One region of the Variovorax palleresanus genome, then DNA from elsewhere that is predicted to be linked to it. Evidence: riboswitches for the same ligand, from Rfam matches in the RefSeq annotation. Region 1 holds a riboswitch; each other region holds the start of a gene.
What was found. Region 1 has a riboswitch for cobalamin ahead of ACJ7Z0_RS05125 (TonB-dependent receptor domain-containing protein). Riboswitches for the same ligand answer to the same signal wherever they lie in the genome.

Region 1 (10,214 bases):
TCAGCATCCAGGCGCGCGGGCAAGGCGTGGTGCGGCAGGATGGGCGCGATGCCGTGCTGGCGACGGGCGACTTCGCGCTGTACGACAGCACCCGGCCGTATGAGCTGCTGTTCGACGATACCTTCGAGCAGATCGTGCTCAAGCTCCCCGGCGAACGCCTGCGCAGCGAACTGCACGATACCGAAGCCCTGACGGCCACCACGGTATCGGGACGCGAGGGCGCGGGGCACCTGTTGCTTGGCATGATCCGCACGCTGCGCGAAGACATCGACACGCTGCAACCGGCCTCCGCGCTCGCGGTGGCCAACGGTGTGCAAAGCATTCTGGTTGCGGGCCTGCAGACGTTGCCCGCGGCGCGCTCGCCGGGGCTGAGCAGTCTCACGGCGTACCACCTTGCGCGCGTGAAGCGCCGCATCGACGAGCAACTGGCCGATCCGTCTCTTTCGGTGGGAAGCCTCGCGGCGGAGCTCGGCGTGTCGGCAAGCCACATCCACCGCGTCTTCAAGAGCGAGCCGCTCACGCCTTCGCAATACATCTGGGAGCGGCGGCTCGAAGCCTGCAGCCGCGACCTGCTCGAGCCGCGCCTGGCCGGGCGGCCGGTGGCCGACATTGCCTACGGCCGCGGCTTCAATGACGCGGCGCACTTCAGCCGCGCATTCCGAGAACGCTTCGGCTGCTCGCCGCGCGAGTGGCGGCAGCAGCGCGTTCAATAGAAAGAAAAAAGAAGGCTTGGCGCCTGCCTGCCTACCTACTTACTGCACGAGCAGCACGGTGGTGTCGGTCTCTGAAATCACCTTGGTGGCCACCGAGCCCATCAACGCACGGCCGAAGATGCCGTGGCCGTGGGTGCCGAGCACGATCAGTTCGGCGTGTGCCGCCGCTGCCGACTTGAGAATCTCTTCGGCCGCGTGGCCGTGGCGCTTGTCGACCGTGTAGTTGGTCACGCCGTTCTCCGCGAACCGCGCCTTCACGGGCTCGATGACCTTGGCGTTTTCTTCGGCGTAGTAGTCGTCGACCACCTCTTTGCTGAGGTGGCGCGCGACGTGGCCCGAGATGCCGGTGCAGACATGCACGATGGTCAGCTCGTGACCATCCACGAACATGGCGCGGTTGGCGAGGATGTAGCTGAGCGCCTTTTGCGTATAGGCGCTGCCGTCGACGGCGATGAGGATTTTCATGCGACCGTTATACGGCCGGGGCGCCGGCGTCGCAACGGGTGTCACCCGGGACCCGAGGGGTTTTCGGGTGGTGGGCCTAGCCTTGCAGGCCCTTCCAGAGCATGTAGGCCGCCAGCAGGTACAGGATGCTCGCGAACACGCGCTTGAGCTTCTTCACCGGCAGGTTGTGCGCCGCCTTTGCGCCCAGCGGTGCGGTGAGCACGCTGCATACCGCAATGACCGCCAGCGCCGGCAGCCAGATGTACCCGAACGAGCCGCCCGGCAGGCCCTGCACCGACTGCCCGCTGATCACGTAGCCCAGCACGTTGGCCACCGCGATCGGAAAGCCGAGCGCCGCGCTGGTGGCCACGGCGTTGTGGATGGAGATGTTGCACCAGGTCATGAACGGCACGCTGACGAAGCCGCCGCCCGCACCGACCAGGCCCGAGATGAAACCGATGGCGCCGCCCGCCGACAGCTGCCCCGCGGTGCCCGGCATCTGGCGCGTGGGCTTGGGCTTGCGGTCGAGGAACATCTGCGTGGCCGAGAAGCCAACGAACAGCGCGAAGACGATGGCCAGTACCGTGCCCTTGAGCAGCGCGAACACGCCGAGGCTGCCCAGCAGGCTGCCGATGACGATGCCGGGCGCAAGGCGCCGCACGATGTCCCAGCGCACCGCGCCGCGCTTGTGATGGGCGCGCACGCTGGACACCGAGGTGAAGATGATCGTGGCCATCGAGGTGGCAATGGCCATCTTCACCGCAAGATCGGAAGCAACCCCGCGATGGCCCATGATGATCGTGATGAAAGGCACCATGAGCATGCCGCCGCCGATGCCGAGCAGGCCCGCCAGAAAACCGGTGCCCAGGCCGAGCGCGGCCAATTCGGCGATCAGGAGGGGGTCGAGCAGGGAAGTCACGCAGCGGGGCCTTGAAAAAAAGCAACGGCCCCGTGCAGTGCATGCAGGGGCCGTGTCAACAGAAAAAGGTGTCTGCAAGTGGGCGCCGAACCCGCATCCTGAACCAGGGTTCAGGTGGGCGAGGGCAGCAAGACTTCGGGTTCATCTAACGCGAGATGATCACGCCCGTCAAGCGATGTACCAAGCCCGGCTCCGGAGAGCATTGGAACAAGGAAATATTAAGCCCGACGCGCACCGCAGACAGTTCGGATTTTACGCCTCTGGCGGACCGGACGCGGCCGCTCAGAGCAAATGATCATCGCCCGCGAGGGCTTGATCGAGTTTCTGGATGAGTTGCGCGGCCTTGGCATCGGCTTCGCCGGCCTCGCCGATTTCGCCCACGGGAGCCGCGGCAGCAGGTGCGGATGCCGCTGCAGCCGCGGCGGCGGTCTGTTGCGCGGCCAGGTCGAAAGCCAGGTTCAACGAGGCCAGCACCGCGATGCGGTCGCGTGCTTTTACCTTGCCCGCATCGCGGATCTTGCACATGGCCGCGTCCACGCGATCGACGGCTTCGCGCAGCTGCGCCTCGCCGCCGTCGGGACAGCCGAGCAGATAGCTCTGGCCCATGATTTGTACTTCGATCTGCTTCATGCGGGGGAATCTTCGGAAGGTGGTTCGGCCGGCAGCCGCTCGAGCAGTGCATCGAGGCGCGTGCGGGCCGCGGCAAGCCGCGACTTGAGCGCGTCGCGCTCGCGCGTGAGCGCTTCGACCTGCTCCTGCAGCAGCGCATTGGTGCGCTGCACCTCTTCATGACGCACGAGCAGGCGTTCCACACGCTCGGCGATCTGGTCGATGGGGCTGGAGGCGGGCATGGTTGGCGATTGTAGTTTCCCGCCGAACAACGAACGGCGCAACTTTTGGCTTACTGCGCCGGCAGAGGCCCTAAAATCCTGCCCGTTGGTGCCTGCGGCGTGGTTCACACGCCGCGGTTCAACGGGAAGCAGGAGTGAACGCTCCCCGGAAACGGAACCGGGCCGAAGCCGCCTGCGCTGCCCCCGCAACGGTCAAGCAGTCGACGCCGCAAGCGTCAACCTCATCCATTCAGCCACTGGGTGCCCTGAAACAGGCACCTGGGAAGGCGGTGGGGTTGCACTGCCAGCCCGGATACCGGCCAACGAGGCGGCTGCCGCATGCGCGATCGATTTCGATGCATGAGGCAGCCATTGCGCCCAAAAGTTGGCGGGGAGGCCGGCGACGGGCATAGACGTTCGTTCGCTCCATTCATGACTTCCTGTGGTCCCCTTTCCCTCGGCCGTGTTCCCGCGCGCCGTCGCCGCCTTGCCTGCCTGCCGCTTGCGCTGGCCTCCGCTTTCGGCGGCATGGCCCTGTTTCAGCTGCCCCTCGCGGCGCATGCGCAGCAAGTCGTGGCCGCTGCCGCACTCAGCGAAACCGTGGTCACGGCCAACCGCACGCCGCAACCGCTGTCGGACCTGGTGGGCGACGTGTCGGTCATCGACCGGCAGACCATCGAGCGCAGCGGCGCGGTCGGCGTCGCCGACGTGCTGGCGCGCCTGCCCGGCATCGAGATCACGCGCAACGGCGGCGTGGGCAACACCACCAGCCTCTACATTCGCGGCGCGGAGACGCGCTTCACGGCCGTGTACGTCGACGGCGTGCGTGTCGATTCGCAATCGACCGGCGGCGCCGGCTGGGAGAGCATTCCCCTCTCGCAGATCGACCGCATCGAAGTGCTGCGCGGCCCGGCTGCAGCCGTGTACGGTTCCGACGCCGTGGGCGGCGTGATCCAGCTCTTCACCAAGCGCGGCGAAGAAGGCGTGTCTCCTTATGCGGGCGTCGGCTTCGGCAGCCATGGCCTGCGCAAGGCCGAAGCTGGCGTGAGCGGAAAGTCCGGCGCGCTGGACTATTCGCTGGGTGTCGCGCATGAGGAGAGCAGGGGCTTCAACGTGCAGCCTCTGGACAAGCGCACGCCCTCGAGAGACGGCTACACCAGCCCCGATCGCGACGGCTACCGCAGCAACGCCGGCAACCTGCGCCTGGGCTACCAGCTCACCCCCGACCAGCGGCTCGACGCCACGCTGCTCTACAGCGACATGGAAGCGGGCTACGACGCACAGGTCAGCTCCAGGGCCCGCCCACCGATCCAGTTCAGGAACGACATCGGCAACAACACGCTGCGCACGGCCGGGCTTTCGTGGTCGGCGAACTGGAACGACATCTACAGCACGCGCGTGCAGGTCACCGATTCGCAAGCGGTCTACAAGACGCAGCCTTCGTTCTATCGCACCGAGACGAACCTTCGCGGCTACCTGTTCCAGAACGAATTCCGCTTCGGCCCGCACCTGGTGACGGCCACCCTCGAACGCCGCGAAGACGCGCTGGAAAACGCGCCGACCCTCTTCACCGGCCTGCTCTCCAGCAAGCGCTCGCAAGATGCGGTTTCGCTCGGCTACGGCTTCGTGCAGGGCGCGCATTCGCTTCAGCTGCACGTGCGCCGCGACGACGACAGCGAGTTCGGCGGCAAGACCACCGGCAGTGCGGCCTACGGCTTCTCGATCACGCCCAAGCTGCGCGCCACCGTGTCGTCTGGAACGTCTTTCCGCGCCCCCACGCTGTACCAGCGCTTCAGCGAATACGGCACGCCCAGCCTCAAGCCCGAGTCGGGCCGCAACGTCGAACTGGGCCTGCGGTACACCGACGGCGGCACGCATGCGGGCATCGTGGTCTACCAGAACCGCGTTAACAACCTGATCGTGTTCGACACCAACTGCCGCTCCGGCTTCGGCTGCTATGCCAGCACCGCGCGTGCCCGCTACCAGGGCGTGACGCTGTCGGGCGGCCATCGCATCGGCAACGTCACCTTGCGTGCGTCGGCCGACTTCCAGGATCCGCGCGATTTGGACACCGACAACCTGCTGGCGCGCCGCGCCCGCCGCCACGGCACGCTGGGCGCCGACTGGCGCGTGGCCGGCTGGACGCTGGGTGCCGAGATCCAGTCGTCGAGCAAGCGCTTCGACGATGCCGCCAACACCCGCACCCTGAGCGGCTACACGGTGCTGAACCTGGTGGCCAGCACGCAGATCACGCGCGACCTTGGCCTGGTGGCGCGCGTGGACAATGTGGGCGACAAGGACTACACGCTGGCGCGCGGCTACGCCACCGGCGGCCGCAACGCTTACCTCGGCCTGAAGTGGACACCGCAATAAGCCAACCCGACGCAAACGGCGAACTTAGCGCTGATGCCCATGCCCATGCCCATGCCTGAGCACGAACTCATCCTTGGCGGTCAGAAGAGCGGCAAGTCCCGGCGCGCAGAACAGCGCGCTATTGACTGGCTGGCCGAAGCGCCAGCAACGCACCGCGCCGTGCTCATTGCCACGGGCCAGGCCTACGACGACGAAATGCGCGAGCGCATCGCACGTCACCAGGCCGACCGCGCGCAGCGCGTGCCCGCCATGCGCACGGTGGAAGAGCCCATCGAACTCGCGCGCGAAATCGTCACCCAGAGTGCGCCCGACACGCTGGTGGTGATCGACTGCCTCACGCTCTGGCTGACCAACCTCCTGATGCCGCTGCGTTCCGAATCGGCGCGGCCGATGACGCGCACGCCGGCGACGCATATCGCCATGCTGCTCGTCGCGCTGCGCGAAGCACGCGGACCGGTGGTGCTGGTCGGCAACGAGATCGGCCTGGGCGTGATTCCGCTTGGCGGCGAAACGCGGGCCTTCGTCGATGCGCTCGGCCGACTCAACCAGGACGTGGCGGCCGCGTGCGGCCGGGTCACGCTGATGGTGGCCGGATTGCCGCTGACCTTGAAGGCGCCTGCCGCATGACAAGACACTGGATCCTTTCTTTCTCCCTCGCCGTCGGCCTGGGCGTTTTCGCATTGGCGGCGAATGCTCTCGACGTGGTCGACGAGCGCGGCGTGACGGTGACGTTGCCGCAGCCGCCGCAGCGCATCGTCACACTGCTGCCGTCATTGACTGAAGGGGTCTGCGCACTGGGCGCGTGTTCGCGGCTGGTGGGCGTCGACAACTATTCCAACTCGCCGAACGCGGTGCTTGGCTTGCCTCGACTGGGCGGCGGAATCGATCCCAACGTCGAAGCCATCGTCGCGCTGCGGCCCGATGCGGTGCTGCTTGCCAAGTCGTCGCGCGTGACCCAGCGGCTCGAGGCGCTCGGCCTCAAGGTGGTGGTGCTCGAACCCAAGAGCCATGCCGACGTGCGGCGCGTGCTCGACAAGCTCGACCAGGTGCTCGGCACCCACGAGGCCGCGAACATCTGGCGCGCGATCGATGCCAGCGTGTCGGCTGCCGCCCAGTCGCTGCCCGCCAGTGCGAAGGGCCAGCGCGTCTACTTCGAGGTCAACAGCGCGCCCTATGCGGCCGGCGAGTCGTCGTTCATCGGCGAGACGCTCACGCGCCTGGGCATGAAGAACATCGTGCCGGCTTCGCTCGGACCCTTTCCCAAGCTCAACCCAGAATACGTGGTGCGCGCCAATCCCGACCTCATCATGGTCAGCGTGCGCAGCGCGGCGGGCATGGAGCAGCGACCGGGCTGGAGCGGCATCCGCGCGGTGCGCGAGGGGCGCATCTGCCGCTTCGATGCCGCAGAGGCCGACGTGCTCGTGCGGCCCGGCCCGCGCATGGACGAGGCCGCGAGGCTCATGGCCCGGTGCATCGCGGAGAAGGCCGGTTGAGCCGCGCGGATCTCATGCACACGCGTCATCGGCGCCGCGTCTGGCTCTTCGGTATAGCCCTGCTTGGCGTGGGTAGCGCATTGGCGGTGTTCGGCCTGGGCATCGGCAGCACCGGCTTCCAAAGCCTGCTGGCGGCGCGGCACGATGCGGTGGCGCTGCAGATCGTCTGGGACATCCGCCTGCCGCGCACGCTCGGCGCGTGGCTGGCGGGTGCATTGCTCGGCCTCGCGGGTGCGGTGGCCCAGGGGCTGTTCCGCAATCCGCTGGCCGATCCTTACCTGCTCGGCAGCGCATCGGGGGCCTCGCTGGGTGTGGCCGTGGCGCTCATGCTGTTCGGCGGCTCGGCCGCCAGCATGCAATGGGCGATGCGCCTGGGGCTCACCGGCGCGGCCTTCGTGGGGGCGGTGTGCGCGGTGATGCTCACGCTGATGCTGGCGCGTGGCGTGCAGCAGACGCTGCGGCTGCTGCTCGCCGGCGTGATCGTCGGCGTGGTGCTCGGCGCCGCCAAGGACCTGATCACCATCGCCTCGGCCGACATCCTGCAGGCGCTGCAGGGCTTCATCCTGGGCAGCACCGGCCTGGTCGGCTGGAGCGCGTGCGCGGTGATGGCCGCGGTCGGTGCGGCGTGCCTGCTGCTGGCCTGGGCGCTCGCGCCGGTGCTCGACGGACTTGCGCTCGGAGAAGCGACGGCCCGCAGCCTGGGGCTCCCGCTGGGTGCGATGCGCGCCGCGCTGGTGGTGGTGCTCGCGCTGGCCACCGGCGCGGCCGTGGCGCAGACCGGCCTGATCGCCTTCGTGGGCCTGGCCGCGCCGCACCTCGTGCGTTCCGTGGTCAAGACCACGCACGCGGGATTGATCGTGCTGTCGGCCGCGATGGGCGGCTTGCTGCTGATGGCGGCCGACCTGCTGGCGCGCTGGCTCATTGCGCCCCAGGAACTGCCCGTGGGCGTGCTCACGGCCGTGCTCGGTGGCAGCTATCTTCTGTGGCTCATGCACCGGCGCGGCGCGCGAGGGGGCGTGGCATGAGCCCCCGCCCGGCCGCTCCGAAGGGGGCTCGCACCGCAGTGCGCAGCACGGAGGTTACCCAATGAGCACTCACATCCCCGCTCTTGAAGCGCGCAGCGTGAGCGCCACGCTCGGCACCGCCGAGGTGCTGCACGGCATCGACCTGAAGCTCGGCGCCGCACGTTGGACCAGCGTGGTCGGGCCGAACGGCGCCGGCAAGTCGACCTTGCTCAAGGCGCTTGCCGGGCTGCTCCCGCACCGCGGCGACGTCTTTCTTTTCGGTGAAGCGGCGGCCAAGGTGCCGGGGCGCATTCGCGCGCAGCGCCTTTCATGGCTGGGCCAGAGCGGCGCGGCAGGCGAGGGCAGTGCCGACGACCTGATGGTCTACGACATTGCCATGCTCGGCCGCCTGCCGCACCAGCGTTGGCTTGCCGCGCCGAGCAAGGCGGACCGCGAGGCGGTGGAGCGCGCGCTGCGCAGCACCCAGGCCTGGGAGTGGCGCGAGCGGCCGCTCGGCCAGCTTTCGGGCGGCGAGCGCCAGCGCGTACTGCTGGCCCGTGCGCTGGCCGTGGAGGCCGAGCTGCTGTTGATGGACGAGCCGCTCGCCAACCTCGATCCGCCGCACCAGGCCGACTGGATGCAGACCACGCGCGCCCTGGTGGCCGAGGGCCGCACCGTGGTCAGCGTGCTGCACGAACTCCCGATGGCACTGGCCGCGGACGAACTGGTGGTGATGAACCACGGCCGCGTGGTGCACCATGGCGGCAGCAGCGATCCGGCCACCCACGCCGCGCTCGAAGAGGTGTTCGACCATCGCATCCGCGTGCACCGCGTGGCCGACCAGTGGATCGCACTGCCGAACTGACGAGCATCAACACAAGGCCTAAATACATTATGCAAATCGAAACTCCCCCCACCGAGAAGCCGTACGACAAGCCCGAAGGCGAGCGCCGCGGCATCGTCATCGTCAACACCGGCGACGGCAAGGGCAAGAGCACCGCAGCCTTCGGCCTTGCATTGCGAGCACACGGCCGCGGCAAGGCCGTGAAGATCTTCCAGTTCATGAAAGTGCCCTCGGCTCGTTTCGGCGAGCACCGCATGTTCGAGCAGCTCGGCATTCCGATCCAAGGCCTGGGCGACGGCTTCAGCTGGAAGAGCCAGGACCTCGAGCACTCGGCCGAGCTGGCGCGCGACGGCTGGGAAAAAGCCAGGGCGGCGATTTTGTCCGGCGAGTTCTTCCTGGTGGTGCTCGACGAGATCACTTATCCGCTGATCTACGGCTGGCTGCCGCTCGAGGGCGTGCTCGAAACGTTGCGCGGGCGGCCCAAGCACGTGCACGTGGTGCTCACCGGCCGCCGCTGCCCGCCAGAGATCATCGAGCTGGCCGACACCGTGACAGAGATGGCCCTGGTCAAACACGCCTTCAAGGCCGGTATTCCGGCGCAGCGCGGTATCGAGGATTGAGTTCGATGTCGCAAGCCTTCGCGGCTCACGAGGTGAGAGCGGTGTACCGCGCCATCCATGAGCGGCGCGACATGCGTCACTTCGCAGGGGGGCAGGTAGCGCCCGAGTTGCTGCGCCGGCTGCTCGAAGCGGCGCACCACGCGCCCAGTGTCGGATTCATGCAGCCGTGGCGGTTCATTCGCGTTCGCGACGGTGCCTTGCGCCAGCGTCTGCACGATGTGATCGAGCGCGAACGCGTGCTGACGGCCCGCGCCCTCGGCGAGCGCGAAGACGCGTTCATGCGGCTCAAGGTGCAGGGCGTGCTCGATGCGGCCGAACTGCTGGCCGTGTCGCTGGCCGACGGCCGTGAGCAGCATGTGTTCGGACGACGCACCTTGCCGCAAATGGACCTGGCCTCGGCGTCCTGCGCCATCCAGAACCTCTGGCTTGCGGCGCGTGCCGAAGGGCTGGGCATGGGCTGGGTCTCGCTATTCGATCCCGCCGAGGTGTCGGCCCTGCTGGGCCTGCCCGAGGGTGCGGAACCGATCGCGCTGCTGTGCCTGGGCCCGGTGCACGATTTTTACGAAGAGCCGATGCTGCAACGCGAACGCTGGGCCCGGCGCGAGCCCTTGTCGGCGCTGGTGTTCGATGAACGCTGGGGCCAGCCGTCGGACCTGTTTTCAACCCCGTCTTCCGTGGAGCCTGCCTGATGCTGGCCGTCGATGCCGTCCTGTTCGTCACCGCTGCCTGATTCGCGTCCCATGCCCGCCTTTCCCCTCGAACACGCCCTGGTCGTCGCCGCCGCGCTGTGGCTTACGCTTGCCATCGACTGCTGGCTGGGCGAGCCCGCCGCGCGCTGGCATCCGGTGGTGTGGATGGGGCAGTACCTCGGCTGGATCGGCTCGCGCATCGCACCGCCGGCGGCCAAGGCGAAGCCGCGCGACCTGTCGCTCTTCTTGATCGGGGCGCTGACGTGGTGCGTGGGCGCGATGTGC
Region 2 (10,214 bases), on a different contig from region 1:
CCGTTCCCGAACCTCTCGCAGGCCGAGCGGCGCGCGGGGTTGCAGCCTCTGGCGCTCGGCGCTGGTTGCTGCCTGACCGCCGAAGAGGCTGCCAGGCGGGCCGGCGTGAGCTTCGCCGAGGCACGCCTGGGCATGGCCGGCCCGGGAGAGCCGGTCTGGCGACTGCTGGTCGACGCCGGGCAGGCGAAGGCCGCGCAGTGGCAAGCCTTCGATGCCCGCACCGGCACCGCGACGGCCCCGCTCGGCGCCGTGCAGGCCATGAAGGTGGCCGAGTCCTTCAGCGGCCGACGCGCGCTTTCGGCCGAAGCGCTGGAGCGTGACCAATGGACGGTTCCGCAAGGCTTCGATCCATACCGTCCGCTCTTCAAGGTCAGCCTGGAAGGAGACGACGGTCTCGAACTGTACGTCTCGAGTACTGCCGCCGAAGTGGTGCGCGACACCCGCCGCAGCGAGCGGTTCTGGAACTGGATCGGTGCGGTCCCGCACTGGATCTATCCGACCGTGCTGCGGCAGTTTCCGCAGGCGTGGAACCAGGTGGTCGTCTGGCTGTCGATCCCTGGCGTGGTGCTGGCCGCGACCGGACTGGCGCTAGGCATCTGGCAGTTGTTCCTGAACCGAACGCGCTGGATTCCCTATCGCAAGTTCTGGATGCGCTGGCATCACATCGCGGGCCTGGTCGCCGCGGTGTTCACGCTCACCTGGATCTTCTCGGGCCTGATGTCGATGAATCCCTATGGCGTGTTCTCGTCACGCGGGCTGTCGGCTTCCGAGCGCGAGCGCTGGCTCGGCCCTGGCCGGGACGCGGTCCTGGCGCCGCCGCTTGCCCTGGCTGCGGTCTCGGCCGGCGAGGCCGGTGCGCAGCCATTGGAACTGGAGCGGGTTCGAGTCGGCGCGCAGGTCTGGTATCGAATCCAGGGCACGGACCGGCGGTGGTGGGTGCGCGCTGACGACGTGAGCGCCGCATCGACATTGGATCCGGCACTGCCAGATGCGCTGATGTCGGGCGTCCTGCGGCATCTGCGTGGCGAAGACAGGCCTGCGTCGAGCGTGGTGCGGATGGATCGCTATGACGATGCCTACTACGCGAAGAATCCAGGCTCGGCCGAAGCCTCGGAGGGCCGGCCCTTGCCGGTCTGGCGCGCGCATTGGTCCGACGGCACGGACCTCTATGCCGATCCCGCCTCGGGCAGGGTGCTGTTGCGGGTCGACCGGTCGGGACGATGGCAGCGGTTCATGTACCAGGGATTGCACAGCCTCGATTTCGAGCCGCTGCGCGAACGGCCTCGGTTGCGCGAGGCGTTGGTGCTGATCCTGTCGGCCCTGGGCATTGCCTTGTGCATCACATCGTGCGTCATCGGCTGGCGCGCCCTGGTGCCCAAGGCGGTGGCGCGCAAGACAACCGGGCGGCGCACCGCATGAGTGGAGGTGTTCCGCTATGATCAGCCTGTTGGTGCTCGCTTCGTCTTTCCGGTCGAAGCAGTTCAACGGGAATCAGGAGGGGTGGCGCGGCAAGCCATCGCGCGCCCTAACCTGAGCTGCCCCCGCAACGGTAAGCGAACGTGAGCCCTCGTGCTCGCCGCTCGTGTCTATAGCCCACTAGGTGAATCCGCGCAATCTGCGCTGCCTGGGAAGGGAACACGGGTCGTCTTCGCCAGCCCGGATACCGGCCAACGAGGCGGCGCGCTGCGCGAACGGCGCGCCTTGTGGTGCGTACCTGCGGGGAAGCGGGTGAGCATGGCTGGCGCGGTATTTTCTCTATGACACGCATCCCCTTCAGGCGACATGGTCCTGGCTCACGCCGCTGTATGCCGCTGTGCGGTGGCGTTCACGCGCTGCGAGTGGCCGGCAGGCCGATGAGGGTCGAGGGATGATTGCACCCGCAGACTTCAGCTGTCCCGCGCTGCTGGTCACGGCCCCGGCCTCGGGCCAAGGCAAGACCACCGTCACTGCCGCTTTGGCGCATTGGCATCGCAGCCAGGGCCGGCGCGTGCGCGTGTTCAAGACCGGGCCGGATTTTCTCGACCCCATGGTCCTCGAGCGTGCCAGCGGCGCGCCGGTGCAGCAGCTCGACTTGTGGATGGGAGGGGAGGCGCACTGCGCCGAGCTCTTGCACCGTGCGGCTGCAGAGGCCGACCTGATCCTGGTCGAAGGCGCGATGGGGCTGCACGATGGAGCGCCGTCGAGTGCCGATCTGGCGCTGTATTTCGGACTGCCGGTACTGGCCGTGATCGATGCATCGTCGATGGCGCAGACCTTTGGTGCAGTCGCCCACGGGCTGGCGACCTATCGCCCCGGCCTGCAGCTGGCGGGCGTGCTGGCCAATCGCGTGGGCAGCGCGGGCCATGCGCAGATGGTGCGCGAGAGCCTGCCGGCCGGCATGGCCTGGTACGGCGCGCTGCCGCGCGGCGGGCACTACGCGTTGCCGTCGCGTCACCTCGGCCTCGTGCAGGCCGGCGAGGTCGACGACATCGCCGAGCGCATCGGAGCCGCCGCGCTTGCGCTTGCCGAGCACGGGGCGCTGCCGATGCCGCCTGCCGTGGAATTCAACGCGCCGCTGCGCTCGGCTTCGGATTCAGGTCTGCCCGCCTCGCTCGCCGGCGTCACCATCGCCATCGCGCAAGATGCCGCCTTCTCGTTCGTCTATTCCGCCAATCTCGAGCTCCTGCGTATGCTGGGCGCGCAACTGTGCTTCTTTTCGCCGCTGGCCAACGAACCGGTGCCGCAAGAGGCGCACGCGCTGTACCTTCCGGGCGGTTACCCGGAACTGCACTTGCAAGCGCTGGCGGGCAATGCAGCGACGCGCGAATCCATCGCTGCGCACCATGCTGCGGGTCGCCCGATGGTCGCGGAGTGCGGCGGCATGCTGGTGCTGCTGGAGTCGCTGAGCGACGCTGCCGGCCACAAGGCGCCCATGCTGGGTTTGCTGCCCGGGCAGGGCGCGATGTCCGACCGGCTCGTCAACCTCGGCATGCACAGTCTGGAGTTGCCCGAAGGCGAGGTCCGCGGCCACACTTTTCATCACGCCCGCATCGACACGCGCGCGCCGGCTGCACTGCACACGCGGGCCCGGCGCCACCACGGCCAAGCCGAAGCGGTCTTCCGCCAGAAACGCCTTTTCGCGTCCTTCATGCATCTGTACTTTCCGAGCAATCCGGCGGCCATCGCCGCGTTGTTCAAGCCCTGATCGCGCGCTGGCAACGCCGCACGCGACCCCACAGAACCACCACAGCCCATGCAAACCTCGACGCCCACGCCCATGCAAAGCCGCAAGATCCCCGCCACCATCGTCACCGGCTTTCTCGGCAGCGGCAAAACCACGCTGCTGCGCCACCTGTTGCAGAACGCCCAGGGCCGGCGTATCGCGGTCATCGTCAACGAGTTCGGCGAATTGGGCATCGACGGCGAGTTGCTGCGCGGCTGCGGCATCGGCTGCGACGAGACCGGGGCGCCGGACGGCCAGTTGTTCGAGCTGGCCAACGGCTGCCTGTGCTGCACCGTGCAGGAAGAGTTTGCGCCGGTGATGGAGCAACTGGCCGCGCGGCGCGATCAGATCGATCACCTGGTCATCGAGACCTCGGGCCTGGCCCTGCCCAAGCCCCTGGTGCAGGCCTTCCAATGGCCGGCGCTGCGCAACGCATTCACGGTGGACGCGGTGATCACGGTGGTGGATGCACCGGCCGTCGCCGCCGGCCGCTTCGCGGACGACCCGCTGGCGGTAGATGCCCAGCGCCGCGCCGACGAAAACCTCGACCACGATTCGCCCTTGTCGGAGTTGTTCGAAGACCAGCTCGCGACCGCCGACCTGGTGGTCGTGCACAAGACGGATGGGCTCGACGCGGCGACGCTGGCCGGCGTGGAGGCCGTCATTCGCGCCGAGACCGCGACAGGCGTGAAGCTGGTGCATGCGCAGCACGGGCGCATCGACCTGGGTGTGCTGCTGGGCATGGAGCGGGCGGTGGAGGATGCGATCGACCAGCGCAAGACTCACCACGACGAGGAGGAAGACCACGACCACGACGCCTTCGACTCGGTCTCGGTGACCCTGCAGGTCCCTGACCGCGGCCGCTTGCTGGCCGCCTTGCAGAGTCTGGTCGAGCGCCACGAGATCTATCGGGCCAAAGGCTTCGTCGCCCTGCCCGGCGCAGCGATGCGGCTGGTGGTGCAAGGCGTCGGCACGCGCTTCGACAGCTACTTCGACCGGCCATGGCGCGCCGACGAGGTTCGGCAGACGCGCCTTGTGCTGATCGGGGCAGGCCTCGATGCGGCGGTCTTGCAAGCCGAACTGGACGCGGTGCTGGACGTGGCCGCGGTGGCCTGACGCGTCGCCGAAAGCCCTCATGCATCTGCTGTCCACCCGCCCCGGCGGCCACGTCGAAGACGGCGGCCAGGGCGTCGTGCGCGTGGCGCAGACGCCCGCCTCGGTGGTCGTGCTCAGCGCCGCCGACACCACCCTGTCGCTGCTCGCCGACGCGGCCGGGCATATGGGCGCCGACTATCCCAGCGTGCGCCTGGCCAACCTGATGTGGCTTCGACAGCCGGCTTCCGTGGACATGTATGTCGACGACGTGCTGCGCCATGCCCGCGTGGTGGTGATCGACCATCTGGGTGCCCCGAGCGACTGGGCCTACCTGGTGGAGCGCGCCATGTCCTCGGCACGCGAACGCGGTCAATGGCTGGCGATATTCTCGGGCGATGCCTCCGAAGACATGCAGCTGCTCATGCGCAGCAGCGCGCCGCATGACGATTGCCGCCATCTTTGGCGGTGCCTGCGCGAAGGAGGGCTCGACAATGCGAAGGCCTTCTTCTCGCTGATCGGCCATGCGGCGTTCGGGCTGGGCAGCCGGCCGCTGCAGCCGGTGACCCTGCCTTCGGCCGTGCGCTATCGGCCACGGGAGGCTGCCGGCTGCGCCACCTGGAAGGCAGAAGCGCCGGTGGCGCTGCTGCTGTTCTACCGCGCCCATCTGCAGGCGGGCAACACGGCGGTGTTCGACGCCATGCTGGAAGCGCTGTCGGCCGCCGACCTGAACGCGGTGGCCCTCGCCGTGGATTCGCTCAAGAACCCCGACAGCCACGCCGCGGTGCAGGCGCTGGTCGCGGAACACCGCGTGGCGATCGTACTGAACGCGACCAGCTTCGCGGTGGCGTCGATCGACGGCCGCGACGATGGGAGCGCAGGCGACGGCGACCCGTCACTGGCGACGCTGGCCACGCTGGCCGGGGACGCCCCCGTGCTGCAGCTCATTACGGCCGGCGGCACGCAGGAGCAATGGCTGGCCGACCCGCACGGCCTCGCGCCGCGCGATCTGGCCATGCAGGTGGTACTGCCCGAGGTGGATGGGCGCATCCTCACGCGCGCCATCAGTTTCAAGGGCATGGCCCGGCGCTGCGAGCACACCGAGCTCGATGTGCTTCGCTACCAGGCCGAGCCCGGCCGAATGGCCTTCGTGGCCGAACTGGCACGCCGCTGGTGCGTGCTGCGCGACAAGCCCAACGCCGACAAGCGGATCGCGCTGATCCTGGCCAACTACCCGATCGACGATGCGCGCATCGCCAATGGCGTCGGGCTGGACACTCCGGCGTCGACCGTGGTCGTGTTGCAGGAACTGCGGGCCGCGGGGTACCTGACCGGGGATCTGCCCGCCAGCGGCGACGCCCTGATCGCAGCGCTGTTGCGCGGCATCACCAACGACAGCGACGCCAATGGCGGCCGGCCCGCCGCGCAGAGCTTTTCCCTGGCCGACTACCTGGAAGATTTCAATCGATTGCCCGCCGACAGCAGGGCGGCGGTCAACGCCCGGTGGGGCGCGCCCGAGCAAGAGCCGTCGCTGCGCAGCGGGCGCTTCACGATTGCCGGCCTGCGCTTCGGTCACGTCTTCGTCGGCATTCAGCCGGCGCGCGGGCGTGCCGTGGACCTGGCGGCCACCTACCACGACGCGGACCTGGTGCCGCCCCACCACTACCTGGCCTTCTACTTCTGGCTGCGCCGCGCCTTCGCGGTCGACGCGATGGTGCATGTGGGCACGCACGGCAATCTCGAGTGGCTGCCGGGCAAGAGCGTGGCACTGAGCGAGGCGTGCTGGCCCGACGCCATCCTGGGCCCGCTGCCGCATCTCTATCCCTTCATCGTCAACGACCCGGGCGAAGGGAGCCAGGCAAAGCGGCGTACCCAGGCCGTGATCATCGACCACCTGATGCCGGCGATGACGCGCGCCGAGACCTATGGCCCGCTCCAGCAGTTGGAGCGGCAGATGGACGAGTACTACGAAGCCCTGTCGCTCGACCCGCGACGCGCGCGGCTGCTGCGCGAGGACATCCTCGGACGCACCGTGCGCGAAGGCTTGCACGAGGAACTGGGTTTCGCGCGGCCGACCGACGAGAGTGCCCGGGAGAGCCTGTTGAAGGGGCTGGACGCCTATCTTTGCGAGATCAAGGAATCCCAGATTCGTGACGGCCTGCATGTTCTGGGGCGTTCGCCGCAAGGCCGCCAGCGCATCGACACGCTGCTGGCGCTGGCGCGTTTTCCGGGCGGCACGGCCGCCAGCCAGAAGAGCCTGCTGGTCGCACTGGCGCAAGACCTTGGCGTGGAGGGCGCGGACGGCTTCAGCGCTCTGGCGCCGGACTGGGCCGCGCCGTGGCATGGTCCGCGTCCGAAGGAGTTGCAAGCGCTCAGTGCCGAGGCATGGCGCCACGCCGGCCACACGCGCGAGCGGCTGGAACTGCTGGCCGCGCGCCTGGTGGCGGCGCAGGCGGTGTCCGGCGACACCCGGGCGGGCGCTGCGCACGATGCCTTCGATGTCCATGACTGGCCGCATGCGGCACCGGTGCTGCAGCGCCTGAAGAAGGTGCTGGCCCCCCGCCTCGATGCCTGCGGCCCCCAGGAAATGACGCAATTGCTGCGAGGCCTGGCCGGACGCTTCGTGCCCCCTGGCCCGAGCGGCGCGCCGTCGCGCGGTCGGCCCGATGTGCTGCCCACCGGACGCAATTTCTACAGCGTCGACACCCGTGCCGTGCCCACGCCCACGGCCTACGCCATGGGTGCGGCCGCGGCGGAAAGACTGATCGAGCGGCACCTGCAAGACCACGGCGCGATGCCTGGCGAGGTGGGCTTGTCCGTCTGGGGCACCAGCACCATGCGCACCGGCGGCGAAGACGTGGCGCAGGCTTTCGCGCTGCTGGGCGTGCGGCCGAAGTGGGCCGACGGCAGCGCGCGCGTGATCGACATCGAAGTGCTGCCGATGGCTGTGCGCCATCGGCCGCGTGTGGACGTGACGCTGCGCGTGTCGGGGTTCTTCCGCGATGCCTTTCCCAACGTGATCGACCTTTTCGACACGGCCGTGCGCGCCGTGGCCGCGATCAGCGAAGACGATGAATCCGACGAGGTGAACCCGATCCGTGCCCGCGTGCGGCGCGAGGCCGCCGAGGCCCTGGCGGCCGGCCAGCCCGTCGACCAGGCGCAGCGCCAGGCCACGTGGCGCGTGTTCGGCCCGCGCCCTGGCGGCTACGGCGTGGGTGTGCAGGAGGTGCTGGACGGCGGTCGATGGCAACACAGTGCCGACATCGCCCAGGCCTATCTGCAGGCCGGTGCCTTTGCCTATGGGCAGGGCGAACACGGTGTTGCCGCGCGCGCCTCGTTCGAGCAACGTCTGGGGCAGCTCGATGCGGTGCTGCACAACCAGGACAACCGCGAGCACGACGTGCTCGACGCTGCCGATCACGCTCAGTTCCAGGGCGGGATGGCGGCCGCCGTGGCGCATCTTGCGGGCGCACCGGCTGCGCTCTACCACGGCGATTTCAGCGTGCCGGGGTCGCCGCGCATCCGCAGCTTGCGCGAAGAGGTCGCGCGCGTGGTGCGATCGCGCGCCGTCAACCCGAAGTGGCTGGACGGCGTGCAGCGGCACGGCTACAAGGGCGCGGCGGAGATCGCCGCCACCGTGGACAACCTGTTCGCGTACAGCGCCACCACGGGCGTGGTCGGCGATCACCAGTACGCGCTGGTGGCCGATGCCTACCTGCACGACGACAAGACGCGCGAGTTCCTGCAGCGGCACAACCCGCTGGCCTTGCGCAGCATTGGCGAACGCCTGCTGGACGCCATGCGGCGCGGCTTGTGGCAAGAGGCCGGCGACCACCGCGAACGTATCGAACACCACCTTCTGGCGCTGGAGCGCCGGCTCGAGGACCACGGCGAAGGGCCGCTCTGATGACACCCCATTCCACCGAAGCGATCGCCGGCCCGAAGCTCGAGCCCGCCGGCCGCACGACCTTCCCCTTCAGTGCGCTGATCGGTCAACCCATGTTGCAACGCGCGCTGCTGCTCGCGGCCATCGACCCCGGTATCGGCGGCGTGCTCATCAGCGGACCGCGCGGCACCGCGAAGTCGACCGCGGCGCGGGCCTTGGCCGCGTTGCTGCCGCCTACGCCCGCTTCATCGGCTGCGCCCTTCGTCACCTTGCCGCTGTCCGCCACCGTCGAGCAGCTGGTGGGAACGCTGGACGTCGAGGACGTGCTGCGCGATGGGCGGCTGCGCCTGGCACCGGGCCTCTTGACGCGCGCCCACCATGGCGTGCTGTACGTCGATGAAGTCAACCTGCTGCCCGACGCGCTGGTCGACGCGTTGCTCGATGTCGCCGCCAGCGGCGTGAACACCGTCGAGCGCGACGGCATTTCGCAACAGCACGCCGCACGCTTCGTGCTGGTCGGAACCATGAATCCCGAGGAAGGCGAACTGCGCCCCCAGTTGCTGGATCGTTTCGGCCTGTCGGTGGCGCTGGCCAACCCGAGCGAGGCCGCGCAGCGGATGGCGATCGTGCGCGCGCGTTTGCGCTTCGACGAAGACCCGCTTGGGGTGGCCGAAGCACATGCCGGTGAACAGGCCCGCCTGGCTGCGGCGGTCGTTGCAGCCAGCGCCGGGCTGGCGCGCCTGGCGTGGTCGGATGCCGTGCTGCAGCGCGCTGCGGAATGCGCGCTCGCGGCTGGCGTGGACGGCATGCGGGCCGACCTTGTGATGCTGAGAGCGGCGCGTGCGCTCGCTGCATTCGAGGGCCGCACCGAAGTCACGACGGACGATGTCGATGCGGTGGCGGAACTGGCATTGGCCCATCGACGGGAGGAGGGCAGGAGCAGCCCGGCGCCGGAGCCGAAAGCCGACATGCGGCAGGCGGCGCCGACATCCACCGGCAGTTCCGCACCCTCCGCCAACAGTTCCCCCATGGGCGACTGGGGTGCGCTGCCGCCGATTCCCGAAGCCACTGCCCGCGTGCTGCCCGAAGGAGGGTGGCCCGCAAAAAAAGCGTGAGCCACCGCAGCCGCCTCATGCGCGCCGGGCGCGGAGGTCTGCGGTGGCTGAATCCAGCTCGGCAGCCATTGCTGGCGCCGCCTGCACATCCGGATGCCGGGCCTTCGCGGGCTTCCATCGCATGGTTGCCCACCCTGCTGGCCAAGGGCCCGCAGCCTTTGCAAGGCGGGCATCTGCGCTACACCCAGCGCTCGGTGCAACCGGCGCGTCTGCACCTGATCGTGCTCGACACCTCCGGCTCGATGCGCCAGCGCGGGCGACTGGCACTGGCCAAGGGGCACGCCACTTGGCTGATCGAGCAGGCAGCGCGCGCCGGCGACAGTGTGGCCATGCTGAGCTTTGGCGGTCAGGGCGTCGAGCTGCGGCTGCCGCCCGGTCGGGCGCGCGCGTCTTGCAGGGAAAAGGTTCGGGCGCTGGGCGGTGGCGGGGGCACGCCGCTGGCGCATGCTTTGGCACAGGCCGACAAGGTGCTGCGCCGCGCCGAGCGTCGCGACGGCCCGGCCGAATCCTGGCTCTGGCTGCTGACCGATGGCCGGACGCTGGAGCAGCCGGCGGCACCCGAGGCCCCGCGGCATGTCGTCATCATCGATTTCGACGAAGCCGCGCGCGCCATCGGCCGCTGCGCCGACTGGGCGCAGCGCTGGGGCGCGGAACATCGCCTCGCCAGCCGACCCGAGTGACCCCACGAATAAAGTAGAACCATGTCCCACGCAGCTCACCCAGCGCCCACCGCGCTGCTCGCCGATTGGCTGCGCCCTGCCGCCAAGGGCAGGTGCCCCGGCGCGCATCGCGCCATGGCTTCCGGCGATGGCCTGCTGGTGCGGGTGCGGCCGCAGCTGGCGCGCTTGACGGTCGCGCAGGCCCTGGGGTTGTGCGAGCTGGCCTCTCGCCTGGGCTCGGGGCTCATCGACCTGACCCA
Region 3 (10,214 bases), on a different contig from region 1:
TCATAGCCGATCGCAGTTTGGCCGACGTGCACCACGGGCCAGGTGCCGCGCGTGCGCACGCCGAACACCACTTCTGTCAGCGCTCGGGGCACCGTGGCCAATTCGGGCAGGAGCGCTCCCAGGTCCAGATCCGCAATGACCCCGTTCCTGGACAGGGCGGCGAAGTTGTCGCTGCTCCCGGCCAGATAGACATCCGCCGGGGAGTTTTGACGGACCTTGTGCACCGCGATGAGCTGCTGGTTCGCCAAGCCGTTCCTCACGTTGCGATAGCGCACGCGCACGCCATAGCGCGCTTCGAAGCGGGGAATCAGGCCGTTCTTCCAGATGTCTTCAAAACCTCCCGCCGAGTTGTAAAGCATCAACTCGCCCTCTTTTCTGGCAAGAGGTTCGAGCACCGCGTAAAAGTTTTCTCGCGTCAGTGCCCGAACATCGAAGGTCGCGTTCTTCATCGGCACCTGCGCATGCGAGGGCTGGAACGCAAACGCGGATGCAAGCACCGAGGCGCACCTGGCGATGGCAAGGACATGCCGCCGAAGGCGGGCGGCCCATATGTGCGCTTTCATGCGAATTTCACCCGTCTCCGGAAGATGACAGTGCGAGTTGAGCAGAACAGTTTTCAAGCCTGATGAACGACCCTGAACGCGAACATGTCGCGAAACGCGCAGAACTGAAGCTTGCGAATCAACAACGGCTGCCCGAGTTCTGAAACATTGCGCGCCCAGTTTTCGCTCGCCTGGAGCATCTCGGCCGATTCCTCGGGCGTCAGGAACTGGTGCAGGTAGCCGAGCGTCAGGTGATATTGGTAGCGCTCATGGTTGGCGTCCCGCAGGCCGGTCAACCGGGACAGCTGTCCCCGCACGGCATCCAGCCGGTTCTTGGTCTCCGCGCGAGCGGGCTTGAGCTTGATCTGGAGCGTGCCTTCGCTGCGAAGGGCAGGTTTCCCGTCGACGACAAAATCGTAGGGCTCCGTTGTTGTGGCGTCCAGCGCCCGCATGCGCTCGGCATAGATGCGCGTGACAGCCTCCATGGGCGTATCGGGCGAGAACTCGCCGGGCCACCTGGGCCTGCCGCGATCCACCTCGTTCAGTCCGACGAAGACGGTGACGTGATAGCTCGACGGCGGCAGGATGCTGAGCTTCCTTGCGAAAGACTGGCGCGGCAGGTCTCGATAGACGTCCAGCAGCCGGTCGAACATGTCGAAGTCGGCACCCTGCTGCCCGACGTGCCCGATGAAGGTGTTTCCGGCGAAGGGCTGCACGGTTCCGTCGGCCCTGAACTTTCGACCGACGTCGTGGGGTGCACGGTGCGGCTGCACGGTGTGCGCAGGCGCCTCGCTCGATGCCGATTCGGCACATACGGCACCGGTGCCGGCGAGAGCCGCAACGCACCCCACGGCGGAGCCGCGGGACAGAAACAGACGACGCTGAAGCATGGTGGAGATCCTGCTGAAGTGTGGATAAGGAAGAGCGAACATCACAGCTTGTAGGTAAGGCCGACGAGAACCGAGGGCGCAAGCTTCCATGCCGATTGGACGTACTCCTGCGAACGGCCGAAGTTGTATTGCATGCCCTGGCCCGTGAGGTTGAGGATGTCCAGCGTCAGGCTGAGCTGCTTCGAAACGTCGTAGGCGATCTGCAGGTCCACATTCCTGGTGGACTGCTGGTAGCGGTTCGCATAGAAGCCCAGCGCGCTGTAGTTCGGGAAGCGGTCGTCCCAGAGCTTGCTGACGTAGTTCCAGGCGATCTTTGCGTGCAGCGGACCGCGGTCGTAGTAGAGCGCGATGTTCGCGATCTTCCTTGGCTGCTGCGGCAGTGCGGCCAGCTTCGTGGTCGATCCATCCGTCAGCGTGACCGGATAGTTGGCGTGGGTGAAAGTGGCGTTGGCGCTGATGCCCAGGCCATTGAAGGGAGCCGGCAGGAACGTGAGGTCCTTCGTCGCTCCGAGCTCGATGCCCGACAGCCTGACCAGCCCGTCCACATTGCGTGCCTGCGTGACCAGCACCGGTGTCGACACGCCACTGACCTGCATCTGCTGGGTTTGTCCGTAGTTGAAGATCTCGTTCTTGATCTCCTTGTAGAACGCCGCGACGGAAACGATCCCTCGCCCGTTGTCGAGATACCAGTCGTGGCCGATGTCGACGTTGTTCGACAGCCGTGGTTTCAGATCGCTGTTGCCCTGCGAAAGGGTCGCGACGCTTCCGCCGGACGCCAATGCTCCTCCGCGAGTCGCCATTTGATCGAAGCGCGGCCTGCCCATCGTTTGCGACAAGCCCACCCGGAGCTTGCTGGATGACGTGGTGTCGTAAACGGCAACGACCGAGGGAAGGAGCTTGTCGTAGTCCTTCTTGGCCGACACCGGATTCCAAGCGCCATTGGTGGAAAGGAATCCATTGGTGTTGAAACTCGTGTGCTCGAACCGCAAGCCGCCCGCCAGCAGGAAGCGGTCCGTCTTGTACTGGCCTTGGGCATAGGCGGCATAGACGTCTTCGCGGTAGCCGTAGGTTCCGCCGTACTGCGCGGCCGTGTCGATCGCAGCCTGCACCCTGCCGGCGTTGGCGGCAAATGCCGCATCGGCAAGGCCCGGATCGATCACCGGAATGCCGCTGCCGTTGCAATTGAAGCCGCAAATCGTGCCCGAGCTGACGGCAGCCAGGCTGTAAGGCATCCCGCTCCATGTCGAGCGCGAAAAGGAGGTGTCGGCGCGTGTCGAAACAAAACGCGCGCCCAGGCCAAAGCCAAACCCTCGGCTGTCGCTCTCCATGTTGCGGCGCGTGTTCGCCTGCAGGTCGTAGACCGTCTGCGCGTACTCCGTGGCGTCTTCCCGGTGGTAGTTCAGCGGGTAGCGAGCCAGGTTGCCCGCATCGAGCGGTTTCACTGCGTTGAACACGGGCGTCGCACCGCTGGTGTCATAGTTGAAGGACATGCCCTTCTGCACGAAGTTGTCCCAGGTCTGGGGGTTGGACACGGACGACCGGGAGACGCTTCCCCGCACGTCGGCCGTCCACCCCGGCTCGATTTCATAGGCCAGTTCGCCATTTGCGCCGTAGAGCATCCGCTGCCAGCGCAAGCGCCCCAGCTGGGCGGTCTGATCGATCGAGTTCAAGGTGCCCGACGTGGGCGTCTGATTGGCATTGGCAGCCGTTCCATTCACAGCCGCGACGAGGTCGTTTCTGTTGGATTTTTCGTTCTGCTTGAGCATGTAGGCGCTCAGGTGGCCAGACAACGGCCCTTCCGGCCTCCAGTCCAGCCGCGTCGTCAACCCAAGACGCTCGCGCTTGTTGTCATAGTTGTACCAGCGCCGCTCGGTCGGAACCGCATAGCCGTTGCCGGAGTAGGGCGTGGAACTGCGTTTCCCGTTGCGGTCATACCAGTTCAGAGTGCCTCCGGATTCGATTTGCGGCACATTGATGCTGCGGCTCCAGTAGCTGGCCGTTGTCAGCAAGCCGAATTCGTTGTGATCGCCGAAGCGCTTCGCCCACTTGCCCGCAGCCTCACCGCCTGGCTTCGAGCCGCCGTACTTGTCGCCCATCAGGTTCTGGCCCAGCTTCGCGGATACGTCGACCGTGTTGTCCGGGAGCTGGAAGGCGTTGGCGGTGACGATGTTGACGATGCCGCCGATCGCGGCGCCATCGCTTTGAGGCAGAAAGCTCTTCGTCACATCGATTCGCTGCGCAATATTCGACGGAAGCATTTCCATCAGTATCTGCCGGCTTCCGATGTCTGCTGTCGCAAAGGCGAAGCCGTCGATCTGCGTGACGTTGTAGTTGGCATTCAGTCCGCGAATGATGACGAACCGAGGCTCCCCCTGATAGCTCAGCGTGTTGACGCCGGTCACTCGCTTGAGCGCATCTCCGACGTTGAAATCGGGAAGCTTGCCGATCTCGTCGGCGGCGATGGTATCGACGGCCACCGCGGACTCCTTCTTCGCGGCAATCGTCTTTGCGTTGGACGAGCGCACCCCCGTGACCACCACGGTCCCCAGCGAAGGCTCCGACGTCGGTGCCGCAGCTTGCTGCGCGTTTGCTGCGGAAGCAGCGAGAACAAGAAGAACAGCTGCGGTGATCGTCGATGGCCGACCTGCAGGGTGAGCAGTGGCGTGGCGCCTGCCGGGCGGCTTCTGGATCGCGGGACTTGGGCTTGACACGGGAACGCTCCTCGAGGGGTTTGGTTTGGAATGGCAATTACTTTAAGTTCATTAAATTAAAATAATGTGACATCCCGCCGCCTACACTCCGTTGCATGACCGCAGATCGCCAAGCCACGACGCTCAGACCGCAGTTCCTCCGGCGCGAAGGAGCATCTCCCGTCAATCCCAATGAACGCGCACTCCTGGACGCCATACGCCGATCCGGAACCATTTCGAGGGCCGATCTCACGCGCGCTTCCGGCTTGAGCGCGCCGGGGGCCAAGGCACTCATCGACAGCCTCAGCGAACGCCAGCTCATTGAACTGGGCACGCCATCGATCCGTGGACGAGGGCAGCCGAGCGCATCCGTCACGCTGGCACCGGATTTCGCCTACTGCATCGGCACGTCGGTGATGGTCGACGGCTTCGGCGTGACGCTTTCGAATTTCTCCGGACAGCTGCTCGAAACCCACTTCACGCCAACGTTTCCGATGCGCCTTGCGGCCGTGGCCACGGGGGTGCGCAAATCAGTCGGGATGATGCTCAGGAAACATCGCATCGATCCCGAGAAGGTGTTCGGCATGGGACTGAGCATGACGGGGCCGTTCATCGGCAGCGGCTCGCGCGTGAACCCCCCGCTGTCCATGCCCGAGGAGTGGATGCAGGAAGAATTGGACGCGTACTTCCGTGCCCGCCTGGAGATGCCGGTGTGGCTCGATAACGACGCAAATTGCGCGGCGATCGCGGAGAGCCTGTTCGGCGTCGGTCGATGGGCATCGAATTTCGTCTATCTGCATTTCACCGACGGGCTGGGCGGAGGCGTCATCAAGGAAGGCAGAGTGGTGAAAGGCAGCCACGGCAATGCAGGCGAGCTGGGCCGCATCTTTCCTTTGACCGGCTTGAAGCGCCCGAGCCTGGAAGGACTGCGACAGCAGGTGGCCCAGCGCGGCCGTGATGTGCCGAACATCGAAGCCATGCTCGCGATCTACGACCCCGAATGGCCGGAGATCGAAGCCTGGCTGGACGAGGTCGGCCCGGGGCTGTCCATCGTCATCGCGGCCATCGCCGCGCTATGCGATCCGCAGGCTGTCGTGTTTGGGGCGAGACTTCCTTCCGATCTGGCCCATCGCCTCATTGCCAAGGTGGACCTCCAACAACAGGCGCGGCGCGACGCGCCCATGCCGGACCCTCGACTGGTCGTCTCGGAAGGACCTCGGGATGCGGCGTCCATTGGAGCCGCGAATCTGCCATTCAAGGAACACTTCTTTCTGTGAGCAGCAGGCATGCTTTCGCTGAAATACCGACCGTACGACAAGGCCGAAGAGACCGAGGCGGCAAGGCTCGAGCCTGCCGCCGCCTTCAGAAGTTGTGCTGAATGCCGGCGCCCACGGCGCGCACCACGTCATTGGCGACACGATTGTTTGGATCGCTTCGATCAAGGAAGGCGTACAGGTTGGTGCGTTTGCTCAGGTTGTAGAGGTAGCCCAGCTGGAATCGCTTGAGCTTGGCATCGCGATTGGTCTGGACATCCTTGGTCATGTAGTTGCCGACGAGCTTCCCGTTCCCCAGGTCCCAGGACGCACCGACGTAATGGACATCGGTCTTGCTCCGCGCTGTCGGACCGCCCTGAGTGTTGTCCCGGTTGAAGAGCACCCATGCACGGATGGCGCCGAAGTCGTATGAGGCAACAGCCATCCACTTGTCTTTGACGTCATTGACCAGGGCGCCGCCCCGTTTCTTGTTCTGCCCATAGCCCACGCCGAGGCCCAGCGGCCCACTACCCTCACCGTAGCTGAGCGATACGTCGGCTTGCTTGTAGTCGCTCTCGAAACGCACAGGCGTGTTGGCGGCCTCCGTGATCCCATCGCCGTTGAGGTAGTAGCCCGCGCGAAACACAAAGTTGTTGACGATGGGGCTCGCATAGCCGATGGCATTCGACTCCCGCGTCCGTGCGTTCAGGATCGAGGTGCCCACGGCGGTTGCACCGGCATCGTGGATGACGAACTCGGTATGTCGCGTGACGAGTGCGTACAGCGGTGTCCGCCGACCATCAATGAAGCCGCGAGCGGCGACGTGCAGTCCCACGCCGCGTCCATCGCACTGGCCTTGACGATGGACCCGGTGCGTGAGCTCAGGCCAAACCGGAACGGGTGCTCAGGTCAAACTGGAATGGGTGCTCAGGGAGCATCGGAATACGCACGGTACGGCTCCTATCTGGGGGAGATCAGTCCGGCGCCCGAGAACCTCATCAATCGCGACTTCCACGCCGCAGCGCCGAATGAGAAGTGGCTCACCGACATCACCGAGTTCCAGATCCCGGCCGGCAAGGTGTACCTCTCGCCCGTCATCGACTGCTTCGATGGTCTGGTCATCAGCTGGTCCATTGGGACGCATCCAGACGCTGAGCTCGTCAACACGATGTTGGATGCGGCCATCGAGACGGTGGTCGAAACTAACGACCGGCCCGTTGTCCACTCAGATCGCGGCGCCCACTATCGCTGGCCTGGTTGGCTATCGAGGATCGCAGATGCGAAGCTCATTCGCTCGATGTCTCGCAAGGGGTGCTCGCCTGACAACGCTGCATGCGAAGGCTTCTTCGGTCGGCTGAAAACGGAATTGTTCTACCCTCGGGACTGGAGGGCCGTCTCGGTCGAGCAATTCATCAAAGAAGTTGATTCTTACATCCGCTGGTACAACGAGAAGCGGATCAAGATCTCCCTTGGCTCTCGCAGCCCCATCGAGTACCGAGAGAGTCTTGGACTTGCGGCGTAGAACCAGTCCAAGTTTTTATCCGCACCCCCGCCGGGTGAGTTTTCCGTGGCAATCAACACCGAGCTGGCACCTTCATCAAGCCAAATCGAAGCAGCAACCGGCGTAGTACGGCTTGTCGCCGCCCTCGACGAATGGCACTTCGATTGTCAGGACCTCGTTGCGCCAGGCATCGCGGCGCTTGTAGCCAGCGCTTCTGAGTTCGGCCCACAGTTCTTCGACGTGCTGGATGCGATAGGGGCAGAACGCAATGCCGATGCTGTTGATCGTGTAGAGCGTGCGTTCGGGGTGCACCGCCGTCGTGTTCAGCACGATGCGTTTCGGCTTTACTGCGAGAACGGCCAGGATCTCGGCGATTCGCTGCGGCAAATACTGCAGGCTGCCCGAGGCATACAGTACGTCGCAGCCGCTTGCATCCTTGTAATCTATGGTGAAGTCCATCTGGGCGGGCGCGTCGCGCTGAACGGCCAGCTCTTTCCCTGTTTGCACCACGCCGGGGACGTCGCAGACTGTCCAGCGCAGGTCATCGGGATAAGGCAGAACACGGCGAAACGCGTAATACTTTATTCCCACGTTGCCGCCCAGGTCGAAAACGCGCCGCATGCCATCGTCGAACGATCTTCCGAGCCAAAAAAGGCCGGGATAGTCGTAGAAGTAAATCTGGTGGCTGTAGAGCTCACCAGCCGCCTTGGCGTTGCTGTATCCCACAGCCTTCGAATCAGGCGCCCCGGCCTCCGCGGCCGCAAAGCTCTCAAACGAGCCCATGAAGAGGTTTTCGGTTTCATTGACGAGGAACTTGCGCCGATACGCGTGGACGCGGTAGCGCAAGGGCAGCAGGTTGGCAAGCATGAGCTGGTTTCCTCTTTGGCTGAAAGAACACCACTGCGCGACGCCCTAACGGCGCGCCGCCGCGGAGAACTGCGATCTCCGAATCCTAGCGATTCCGGCCAGATCTTGGTGGCACCGTCTCCGAACGCGAGTTCGGGCCACCACATCACCGGGAAAATGCCAGCGTGACGAACTGCTCAGCTTTTGCTAGGGGGCGAATGGGGCTGCCTGCAGCTCGCCGATGCGTACCGGCGCGGCCGACCGGGCTCGCTTCGAGCATGTGGCGGTAGCCCGCGCCGCGCTTGCCCCAGCGCACCGCTTCGGCCATCACGCGCAGCGAATTGCCGCGTTTGGAAATCTGGTAGGCGTGCAGCGAGGCGTCTGCGGCTGTCGAGCGGATCAGCGGCAGGCCGAGCAACTGCTCGGCGGGCGTGGTCGCCAGTGCCACGTCTTGTCGAACTGCTGCATCACATCCACAAGAGCCTGTTCAACCTCGGCCGTCTGCAATTTCTGCATCAGAGCCGTTGGCGCTTCCTATAATCCGCCCGGTCGGTAGAACCCTCCTTGCTGGAGCGATCTCCGCCACGGTTCGAAGGTGCCCCCCATGCCGGAAATGGTTTGGGAGGTTAAACGGGAAGCAGGTGCGCGCGTCGATGACGCGCAATGCCTGCGCTGCCCCCGCAACGGTAAGCGGATAGAGAAGTTTCGAGTGAGCACCTGCGGGTGTTCGCAGCCACTGCGCTTGAATCGAGCGTGGGAAGGCGAGGCTTCTGTTGTTGTGCGCAAGCGCATGACAGCAACCCGCGAGCCCGGATACCGGCCTTCGCAATCGCCTTCGGACGCTGCGGGAGTGCGTTTGTCCGGGCTGCTCGGCACCTGCGTGCCGGGTTGGCATCGGCTCGTGCAATTGCAGCGTGTGTCTCTTGGAACAGCCCAGCGGGAATGCGGGCTAGAGGAACAGCATATGCACAAGCCTGCCGAGCTCGGGATCCGGCCCCGGGTTTCAGGTCCTTTCACGACCCGACACATCACGATCCCGGGCCTTGTCGCCTTGCTCGCCAGCACGTCTGCGCTGGCGCAAGAGAGCTTGCGACCGATCGAGGTGACGGCCCCCCGGCAGGATCAGGCGCCAGCGCTTCAGGCAACAACGACCGAAGTTGCCGGCAGGCTGGGCCTGAGCGTGATGGAAACGCCGGCTTCGGTCGAGGTCATCAGCCAGGAAACCATGGAACGGCGTGGCGCACGGACTTTCGAGGAGGCCTTGCGCGGCGGGGTGGGCATCACTGCCGGTGGAGCGCCCGGATCGCCATCGGTGATCTCGACGCGCGGCTTCACCGGAGGTTTCATCACCTATCTGTTCGACGGCGATCGCATTGCAGTGCCGACGATGGTGAGCCGGCCCCAGGACACCTGGAACTATGAGCGCATCGAAGTCTTGAAGGGCCCCTCGTCGGTGCTCTACGGTGAAGGCGCCATCGGCGCGGCCGTCAACTTCGTGACCAAGCGACCCGACCGCAGCAACCCCGGGGCCGAGGCCATGTTTTCCTATGGGAGCTTCGGCACGGCCAGGGCCGGCGTCGGCCTGGGTGTCAACGTGGGCGAGGCCAGCGCTTTCCGACTGGACTTCAGCCACCAGCAGACCGGTGGGTACATCGACCGCAACAAGCAGCGCTACGACAACCTCACCATGGGCTTCAGCACGGCATTGACGCGTGAGCTCACGCTTGAACTGTCGATGGACTACGCCAGGGACAGTGCGCTGTCCTACCAGGGCACGCCGCTCGTGCCGCGCGCCTATGCGCTCCAGCCGACGGACATCGTCAGCGACGCCAGCGGGCGATTGGTCGATCGCGGCATCGCGTTTCGCAACTACAACTTCGACGATGCCGAGATGAGTGCGAACAGCCTCTGGACGCGCGCCAAGCTCAGCTGGCAGATCGCGCCGGAATGGAAGCTGCGCAACCAGCTTTCCTACTACACGGCGGACAGGGCGTGGCGCAATTCGGAGTCCTTTGCCTTCGCTGCGCCGGGCCGCATCGTGCGCGACCTGGTCGGCATCACGCACGACCACCAGATCCTGACGAATCGGCTCGATCTCACGAACACGTCGCCGATCGGGGGAATGAAGAACCGGTTCGTTGGGGGGCTTGAATACACGAAGACCGACTTTTCTTCCAACCGCGACTTCTCCAACGGATCGACCGCAGCCAACAATGCGCTCTCGGTGAGCGAGTTCGCCACCATCCCGGGACGCTACGGCAACTTTGCCGCGAACCCCGCCCTGTTCGCGGGTGCCGGCAATCGCACGATCTTCGACGCACGGATTCCCACGGGATCCATCTTCATGGAAGATGCCCTGTCCGTCAGCGACCGATTGACCCTCGTGGGCGGCTTGCGGCAGGACTACGTGAAGCTGGCGCGCCAGAACATGGACCTCAACACCGGGGCCCGGGCATCGTTCACGCAGAAGTACAAGCCCACATCGGCGCGTC

Region 2: it holds a riboswitch for cobalamin, as region 1 does, so the genes downstream of both, ACJ7Z0_RS02455 (cobyrinic acid a,c-diamide synthase CobB) here and ACJ7Z0_RS05125 (TonB-dependent receptor domain-containing protein) in region 1, are expected to answer to the same signal.
Region 3: it holds a riboswitch for cobalamin, as region 1 does, so the genes downstream of both, ACJ7Z0_RS02445 (TonB-dependent receptor) here and ACJ7Z0_RS05125 (TonB-dependent receptor domain-containing protein) in region 1, are expected to answer to the same signal.

The regions. Positions count from the first base shown of each region.
Region 1 covers NZ_JBJNVP010000002.1:269,357-279,570, reverse strand. Annotated here, with positions in the region: gene ACJ7Z0_RS05150 (AraC-like ligand-binding domain-containing protein) at 1-713, shown strand, start outside; gene ACJ7Z0_RS05145 (universal stress protein) at 753-1,178, opposite strand; gene ACJ7Z0_RS05140 (sulfite exporter TauE/SafE family protein) at 1,255-2,076, opposite strand; gene ACJ7Z0_RS05135 (cell division protein ZapA) at 2,359-2,706, opposite strand; gene ACJ7Z0_RS05130 (DUF904 domain-containing protein) at 2,703-2,927, opposite strand; cobalamin riboswitch at 2,997-3,245, shown strand; gene ACJ7Z0_RS05125 (TonB-dependent receptor domain-containing protein) at 3,339-5,279, shown strand; gene ACJ7Z0_RS05120 (bifunctional adenosylcobinamide kinase/adenosylcobinamide-phosphate guanylyltransferase) at 5,325-5,906, shown strand; gene ACJ7Z0_RS05115 (ABC transporter substrate-binding protein) at 5,903-6,772, shown strand; gene ACJ7Z0_RS05110 (FecCD family ABC transporter permease) at 6,787-7,797, shown strand; gene ACJ7Z0_RS05105 (ABC transporter ATP-binding protein) at 7,859-8,641, shown strand; gene cobO (cob(I)yrinic acid a,c-diamide adenosyltransferase) at 8,671-9,240, shown strand; gene bluB (5,6-dimethylbenzimidazole synthase) at 9,246-9,929, shown strand; gene cbiB (adenosylcobinamide-phosphate synthase CbiB) at 9,981-10,214, shown strand, end outside.
Region 2 covers NZ_JBJNVP010000001.1:517,439-527,652, forward strand. Annotated here, with positions in the region: gene ACJ7Z0_RS02450 (PepSY domain-containing protein) at 1-1,419, shown strand, start outside; cobalamin riboswitch at 1,432-1,686, shown strand; gene ACJ7Z0_RS02455 (cobyrinic acid a,c-diamide synthase CobB) at 1,868-3,184, shown strand; gene cobW (cobalamin biosynthesis protein CobW) at 3,257-4,318, shown strand; gene cobN (cobaltochelatase subunit CobN) at 4,338-8,201, shown strand; gene ACJ7Z0_RS02470 (magnesium chelatase ATPase subunit I) at 8,201-9,295, shown strand; gene ACJ7Z0_RS02475 (vWA domain-containing protein) at 9,364-9,975, shown strand; gene ACJ7Z0_RS02480 (ferredoxin-like domain-containing protein) at 9,997-10,214, shown strand, end outside.
Region 3 covers NZ_JBJNVP010000001.1:506,343-516,556, forward strand. Annotated here, with positions in the region: gene ACJ7Z0_RS02405 (ABC transporter substrate-binding protein) at 1-449, opposite strand, end outside; gene ACJ7Z0_RS02410 (DUF1868 domain-containing protein) at 617-1,432, opposite strand; gene ACJ7Z0_RS02415 (TonB-dependent receptor) at 1,474-4,143, opposite strand; gene ACJ7Z0_RS02420 (ROK family transcriptional regulator) at 4,239-5,399, shown strand; gene ACJ7Z0_RS02425 (porin) at 5,485-6,210, opposite strand; partial or broken gene ACJ7Z0_RS02430 (IS3 family transposase) at 6,325-6,897, shown strand; gene ACJ7Z0_RS02435 (TIGR04325 family methyltransferase) at 6,973-7,743, opposite strand; gene ACJ7Z0_RS02440 (Rossmann-fold NAD(P)-binding domain-containing protein) at 7,889-8,170, opposite strand; cobalamin riboswitch at 8,300-8,561, shown strand; gene ACJ7Z0_RS02445 (TonB-dependent receptor) at 8,687-10,214, shown strand, end outside.